DNA from 2 places in the Mesorhizobium sp. M0500 genome. Region 1 is predicted to be linked to the other one. Evidence: predicted binding sites of a transcription regulator. Region 1 holds the regulator's gene; the other holds the start of a gene.
The links. Region 1 encodes PhoB, which activates phosphate uptake and scavenging genes when phosphate is short. Its sites were predicted from a motif close to TGTCATNNANCTGTCAT; they were not measured.
Positions count from the first base shown of each region.

Region 2: olsB (l-ornithine N(alpha)-acyltransferase) is a predicted target of PhoB. The motif match lies at 1,523-1,539, and genes of this name have one in related genera.

Region 1 is NZ_JAMYRB010000002.1:141,710-145,357, forward strand. Features, by position in the region: gene NKI70_RS04430 (ROK family protein) at 1-1,154, shown strand, start outside; gene phoB (phosphate regulon transcriptional regulator PhoB) at 1,164-1,853, opposite strand; gene phoU (phosphate signaling complex protein PhoU) at 1,870-2,577, opposite strand; gene pstB (phosphate ABC transporter ATP-binding protein PstB) at 2,610-3,413, opposite strand; gene pstA (phosphate ABC transporter permease PstA) at 3,410-3,648, opposite strand, start outside.
Region 2 is NZ_JAMYRB010000006.1:40,264-43,911, reverse strand. Features, by position in the region: gene NKI70_RS13530 (PAS domain-containing hybrid sensor histidine kinase/response regulator) at 1-1,453, shown strand, start outside; gene olsB (l-ornithine N(alpha)-acyltransferase) at 1,604-2,479, shown strand; gene grpE (nucleotide exchange factor GrpE) at 2,577-3,212, opposite strand; gene NKI70_RS13515 (hypothetical protein) at 3,449-3,648, shown strand, end outside.

The DNA of each region.
Region 1 (3,648 bases):
CTGAGATCGCAGCTACTACCGGCCTCAGTCATTCGACCATATCGGCGATCTCTTCCGACCTGATACGGGAAGGCATCCTCGCCGAGAGCAAGGCAAGTGAGCCCGTTTCGTTGAAACGCGGTCGTCCGCAGGTCGGCCTCGCCCTCAACCCGGAAGCGGCGGCGGTGCTGACCGTGGTGTTGTCGCTGAATTTCCTGTCGGCCGCCATTATCGACTATACGGGACAGGTGGTCGCCGAGGAACAGCGCCGGCTGGACACGCTGACCATGCCGCGCGACGAGCTGATCCGTGAATGCATGGCCATCGTCCGGCGCCGGCTGCAGGATCCAGACCTTGACGTCCGCAGTGTCGCCCGCATCGCCCTGGCGATTCAGGGCATTACCGACTCCCCTGCACGCGCCATGCTGTGGTCGCCGATCACGCCGCAGACCGACATCGCCTTTGCCGACATGCTGGAGGACGAATTCGGCATCCCGGCAACGGTGGAGAACGACTGCAACATGATGGCGGTGGCTTTGCGCTGGCGCAATCCGGATCGCTATCGCGACGACTTCATCGCCATCCTGCTTTCGCATGGCATCGGCATGGGGCTGGTGCTGAAGGGCGAACTGTTCACCGGGACGCATTCCTCGGGTGGCGAATTTGGCCACATGATCCATCGTCCGGGCGGCGCGCTCTGCCGTTGCGGGCGGCGCGGCTGCATCGAGGCCTATGCCGGCAACTACGCCATCTGGCGCAACGCCAGGCAGATGAGCGAAGAAAGCGAACCGATCGCCGACGTCAGCGACGCCGACATGCGAGCACTGGCGGCCCGGGCGCGCGAGAAAGATGGGCCGGAACGCGAGGCCTACCGCAAGGCCGGCGAAGCGCTGGGTTTCGGTCTCGGCTCGCTGTTCGCGCTGATCGATCCGGCACCGGTCGCGATGGTCGGCGCCAGTGCCGCCGCCTTCGATCTGATCGAGCCGGCCATGCGGAAGGCAATCGCCCAGACCGCCGGCGGCCAGCATTCAGGCTCGATCTCCTTCGATACAGAGCCGAACGAATTGCCGCTGATCCGCGAAGGCTGCGCGATGCGGGCGTTAAGCTTCGTCGACCAGGAGATTTTCGCGCCGGGCGCGCAAATGAGGCCCAGCGTCAGAAAGAACGTAGCCTGACCAGGCGGGTCAATCTTCCCTGATCGCATAGCCGGCACCGCGGATGGTGCGGATGACATCCGGCATCCGGCCGTTGTTGACGGCTTTGCGCAGCCGCCCGACATGCACGTCGACGGTGCGTTCGTCGATGTAGATTGTCTCGCCCCAGACATTATCGAGTAACTGGCTGCGCGAGAAGACACGGCCCGGATGCCGCATCATGAACTCGAGCAGCCGGAATTCGGTCGGCCCGAGCCTGATTTCGCTCTTCTTGCGATAGACCCTGTGCGATTCGCGATCGAGCACGATGTCGCCTACCTTCAGCACGCTGGACAGCACTTCCGGCTTGGCGCGCCGCAGCAGCGCCTTGACCCTGGCCATGAATTCCGGTGTCGAAAACGGTTTGACCAGATAGTCGTCGGCGCCGGTCGAAAGACCGCGCACCCGGTCGCTCTCCTCGCCGCGCGCGGTCAGCATGATGATCGGCAGCCGCTCGGTTTCGGGGCGCACCCGCAACCGACGACAGAGCTCGATGCCGGAAACCGCTGGTATCATCCAGTCGAGCACCAAAAGGTCGGGCACATTCTCCTGCAAACGGATCTCGGCTTCGTCGCCGCGTGTCACCACCTCGACCTGGTAGCCTTCGGATTCGAGATTGTAGCGGAGCAGCACACCCAACGGCTCCTCGTCCTCCACCACCATTATGCGTGGTGCGATCATCGGCTGGGCACCCCCATCATGTCACCGGTGCGGACATTGTCGTTTCGTCCTGCTTCGGACGATTGACCGGCAATTGCTCGCCGGTCAGCACATAATACGCATTTTCGGCGATGTTGGTGACATGGTCGCCGATCCGCTCCAGATTCTTGGCGCAGAACAGCAGGTGCGTGCAAGCGGTGATGTTGCGCGGATCTTCCATCATGTAGGTCAAGAGCTCGCGGAACACGGACGTGTATTTGACGTCGATGCGCTCGTCGGCGGCACGCAGCTTGGCCAACGCGGCCGCATCGCCTGCAGCATATTCCTCGATGACACCCTGCACCTGGATGAGAACCAGCTGCGCCATCGCGTCGATGGAATGCGACAGGTCCCGCGGCGTGGCGCTGAGGCCGACCGCACTCACGCGCTTGGCGATATTCTTGGCAAGATCGCCGATGCGTTCGAGGTCGCCCGCCATGCGGATCGCTCCGACCACATGGCGAAGATCGTGGGCCATCGGCTGGCGTTTGGCGATCAGGGTTATGGCGCGGTCGTCCAGTTCGCGTTGACGCGCATCCATGATGGCGTCGTCGGAAACGACGCGTTGCGCCAGCACGTTGTCGGAATTCAACAGGGCCTTGGTCGCCCCGCCGACCATCGAACCGGCGAGGTCGGCCATGTCGCGGATCAGCTTGCTGATCTGCTCGAGATCCTCGTCGAAAGAAGCGACTGTGTGTTCGCCCATGGTCCTGTCCTCATATGCATGATCGGAACGGCTCAGCCGAAGCGGCCAGTGATGTAGTCCTGCGTGCGCTTCTCGCGGGGCGACGTGAAGATCTTCTCGGTCCGGTCGAACTCGACCAGTTCACCCAGATACATGAAGGCGGTCTGGCGCGACACGCGCGCCGCCTGCTGCATGTTGTGGGTGACGATGACGATCGTGTAGTCGGCTTGCAATTCGTCGATCAGTTCCTCGATCTTGGCAGTCGACAGCGGGTCGAGGGCCGAAGCCGGTTCGTCGAGCAGAATGACTTCCGGCTTCACGGCCACGGTGCGGGCGATACAGAGCCGCTGCTGCTGGCCGCCAGATAGGCTCAAGCCGCTGGCGTTGAGCTTGTCCTTGACCTCGCTCCACAGCGCGGCGCGCTTCAACGCCTGTTCGACGCGGCCGTCCATCTCGGACTTGCCGAGGTTCTCGTAGAGCCTGACGCCGAAGGCGATGTTCTCGTAGATCGACATCGGGAACGGCGTCGGCTTCTGGAACACCATGCCGATCTTGGTCCTGAGGAGGTTGAGATCCTGCGACCGGTCGAGAATGTTCTTGCCGTCGAGCAGCACCTGGCCCTCGGCCGTCTGTTTTGGGTAGAGCTCATAGATGCGGTTGAACACACGCAGCAGCGTCGATTTCCCGCAGCCCGAAGGGCCGATGAAGGCCGTGACACTGCGCTCAGGCAGCGACAGGCTGATGTCCTTCAGCGCCTTGCTCTGGCCGTAGTAGAAGTTGAGATTCTTGACCTCGATCTTCGTCTTCTCGGCGACCGTTTCGGCCATCGTCATGTCTGGGGACAACATCTGTGTCATCTGTCCTCTCTGCGTCCGGTAAGGCTGCGGGCGAGGATGCTCAAGCCCAGAACCGTCAGGGTGATTATGAGTGCGCCGGTCCACGCCAGTTGCTGCCATTCCTCGTAAGGGCTGAGAGCGAACTGGAAGATGGTCACCGGCAGGCTGGCCATCGGCGCGTTGATATTGCTGCTCCAGAACTGGTTGTTGAGCGCGGTGAAGAGCAGCGGCGCCGTCTCGCCGGAAATGCGTGCTA
Region 2 (3,648 bases), on a different contig from region 1:
TCTCGCCGACACCAGCCTTTCGCCCGAGCAGCGGACCTATGTCGGCGCCATCTCGACCTCGGCCAGCGCGCTGCTGGCGCTGATCGAGGACCTGCTCGATTACTCGAAGATCGAGGCCGGCCGCTTCGATCCCGAACCGCAGCCGATGTCGGTGCGTGAGATCGCCGACAACGTCATCGAACTCTTGGCGGCGCGGGCTTTTGCCAAGGATATCGGCCTCGGCTGCCATGTCGAACCCGACGTGCCGCAGCTGATCACCGCCGACCCCGGCAGGGTCAGGCAGGTGCTGCTCAATCTCATCGGCAACGCCGTCAAGTTCACCGACAGCGGCGGCGTCCTGGCAAGCATCGCCCGCGTCCGCACCGAAACCACCGACCGCATCCGCTTCACCATCGCTGATACCGGCCCCGGTCTGCGCGAGGAGGACATGGAGCGCATCTTCGAGGACTTCGAACAGGCTGACGGCACCTCGACCCGTGCGCATGGCGGTGCCGGCCTCGGTCTCGCCATTTCCAAGCGCCTGGTGACCGCCATGGGCGGCACTATCTCTGTGTCGAGCCGGCTTGGCCAGGGGTCCGAATTCGTCTTCGATATTCCCGCTATTTCCGCCGTCGAGGCGCCGCAGATCCGCCAGGACGCGCTGTCGGGCCGGCATGCGGTGATCGTGTCGAAGAACCTGGTCGAGGCCGAAGCCCTCGCCCGCACCATTCGCGCCAATGGCGGCACGGTCGATCTGGCCACCGCCGCCGCCCAGGCCACCGCTTTCGCCGAGGGCTGTGACGTGCTTCTGATCGATGCTGCCATGGAGCAAAGCGACGGCAGGCTGCTCAGGCGCCTGCGCCAGAGCGGATTTGCCGATTGCGAGGCAGTGACGCTGATCGCGCCGACCGACCGCGGCATGCTTGGCGAGTTCCGTGCCAATGGTTACGCCACCTTCCTTGCGAGGCCGGTGCGCGGCGAGACATTGCTGCGCGTGCTTTTGACCAGCCATGCACCGGTCATCGCCGAGCCGCAACTGCAAAGGCGCGGCGCGCAGGCGGGGCACGCCATTGGCGCCCGCCAGCAGGGCCTGTCGGTGCTGATCGCCGAGGACAACGACATCAACGCCATGCTGGCCCGCGCCACGCTGCTGAAGGCCGGGCATCGCGTGAAAGTGGTCGGCAACGGCAAGGCCGCGGTCGAGGCGGTCATCAGCACCGGCCACAAGCACCGCTACGACGTGGTGCTGATGGACTTGCACATGCCTGTCATGGACGGTCTGGACGCCATCGCCGCCATCCGCCGCCATGAGGAGGAGACCGCGGTGCCGCCGGTGCCGATCATGGTGCTGTCGGCCGACAGCCAGGAAAAGACCCGCCACGCCGTGCTCGCTCACGGTGCCAGCGGCTTCGTCACCAAGCCGCTCGACCCCGATGCCCTGGTTCATGCGGTCGAAGGGCAAGCGGCCGCCTGAGGCACAACATAGACGGTTGATAGATTGCCCAGCCGACGAAGTATTGCCCGCAGAGCCGTATCACGGTACTGTCACAATCCTGTTGCACTCTACACCGTATCCCCGTGCCAAGAGGGATGGCTCGAAGGAGAATCACTCGTGCATACAGTCATGCCGGAATGTGATGCTCGGCCGAACGCCAGCGGGCCTTTGCTCGTCGGCCGGAACGCCGATGCCGTCATAAAAGGCGCATCGCTCGGCCGCATCGGCAATCTCGAAGTGCGGCTCGCCCGCAACGAGGCCGAGATCGCTGCCGCGCAGGAAGTGCGCTACCGGGTGTTCTACGACGAGCTTGGCGCCAGGAAGGACCTGTTTCAGATGCAGGACCGCCGCGATGCCGACCGCTTCGATCCCGTCTGCGATCATCTGCTGGTCTTCGATACTTCGCTTTCCGGCCCCGAGCATCGCCGCATCGTCGGCACCTACCGCCTGCTGCGGCAGGAGATTGCCGCGGCCGCCGGCGGTTTCTATTCCGAAGGTGAATTCGAGCTGACCAAGCTGATCGCGCGGCATCCCGGCCAGCGCTTCCTCGAGCTCGGCCGCTCCTGCGTTCTGCCGGAATACCGCTCGAAGCGCACCATCGAGGCGCTGTGGCAAGGCATCTGGGCCTACATCAACCACTACGGCATCGGCGTGATGACCGGCTGCGCGTCGTTCCACGGCACCGTGCCTGCGGCACATGCGGAGGCGCTGACCTATCTCGCCCACCACTCCCGGACGAATTCATCCTGGGACGTGCGCGCCGTCGCCGGGCGCTATTGTTCCATGGATCTGATGCCGATCGAGGCCGTCAATACCAAGGCGGCGATCGCCGCGATGCCGCCGCTGGTCAAGGGCTATCTGCGCGTCGGCGCGCGCATCGGCGACGGTTGCGTCATTGATCGTGAATTCTCGACGGTCGACGTGTTCGTGGTTATGCCGGTCAAGGAGATCGGTGCCCGCTACGTCAATTATTATGGCGGAGAAGCGCAGCGGTTTGCGGCCTGAAGTAGTGAATAGTGAATAGTGAATAGAACATAGCACTGACTGCTGGAGCAGCAATTGGCTACTCACTACTCACCATTCACTACTAACCATTCACCATTCACGCATCTTTCTCAGCCTGCTCGTTGACCGGCCCCGGCTCCACTGGCGCTTCGCTTGCGACATGCTTGGGGCCGCCCTTGGCGACGCCGACCATGGCCGGCCGCAGAACACGCTCGCCGATCGAATAGCCGGGCTGCACGACTTGCACGACCGTGTTGGCCGGTACGTCGGGATTGGGCACCTCGAACATCGCCTGGTGGAAATTCGGATCGAATTTCTCGCCCTCGGGCTCAAGCTTCTTCACGCCGTGGCGTTCCAGCGCCGACAGCATGGCGCGCTCGGTGATCTCGACGCCGTCGATCAGCGCCTTGAAGCCGGCATCGCCCGACGCCTTGGCCTCCTCCGGGATGGCATCCAGCGCACGGCGCAGATTGTCTGACACCGAAAGCATGTCGCGGGCAAAATTGGCAACCGCATAGGCGCGCGCATCATGGACGTCGCGGGCGGTGCGGCGACGCAAGTTCTCCATGTCGGCCGCGACGCGCAGTGCGCGATCCTTCAGCTCTTCGTTTTCCTTCAGAAGCCGGACAAGCGCTTCATAGTCGCCGTCGACGCCACCTTCCCTTGGCTCCGCGCCAGCCTCGGTCTTCTCGGCTTCATCGGGCGCGCGTTCGTCTTTTGCCTGGTCGCTCATCGCCGTTTCCCGTCATTTTCGAATGGTGTGGATTTGCGCCCGATATCGAGGTTTAGCGGCCAAAAATCAAGGGGCAAGCGCTACTGCAGCCGCTGCCGCGGCTTGATGGCGGACGGCGCATACCTTTCGATTTTAATTCAAACTTTACCGTACCCGACGGCTTTGCTTGCCAGCATACTACAATGCGGGAACCATTCCTCCCTTGGAAGAGTTTCGAAGCCGACACAGGATTTTGGATGATGCCCCGCAGGAATGGCGAAAAACGCGACGGGCTCGCCGCCGATATCCGGCGCCAGCTCGGCACCGAGGCGACCAAGCGCTTTCTGCGCACCTTGCCGGCCTTCCGCACGGAGTCCGATATTCCCGACCGTCTGAAGGAATTGCTCGACCGCCTGGACGGCGTCGAAGCCAAGGTGGTCGCAGGCGGGCGCCGTCG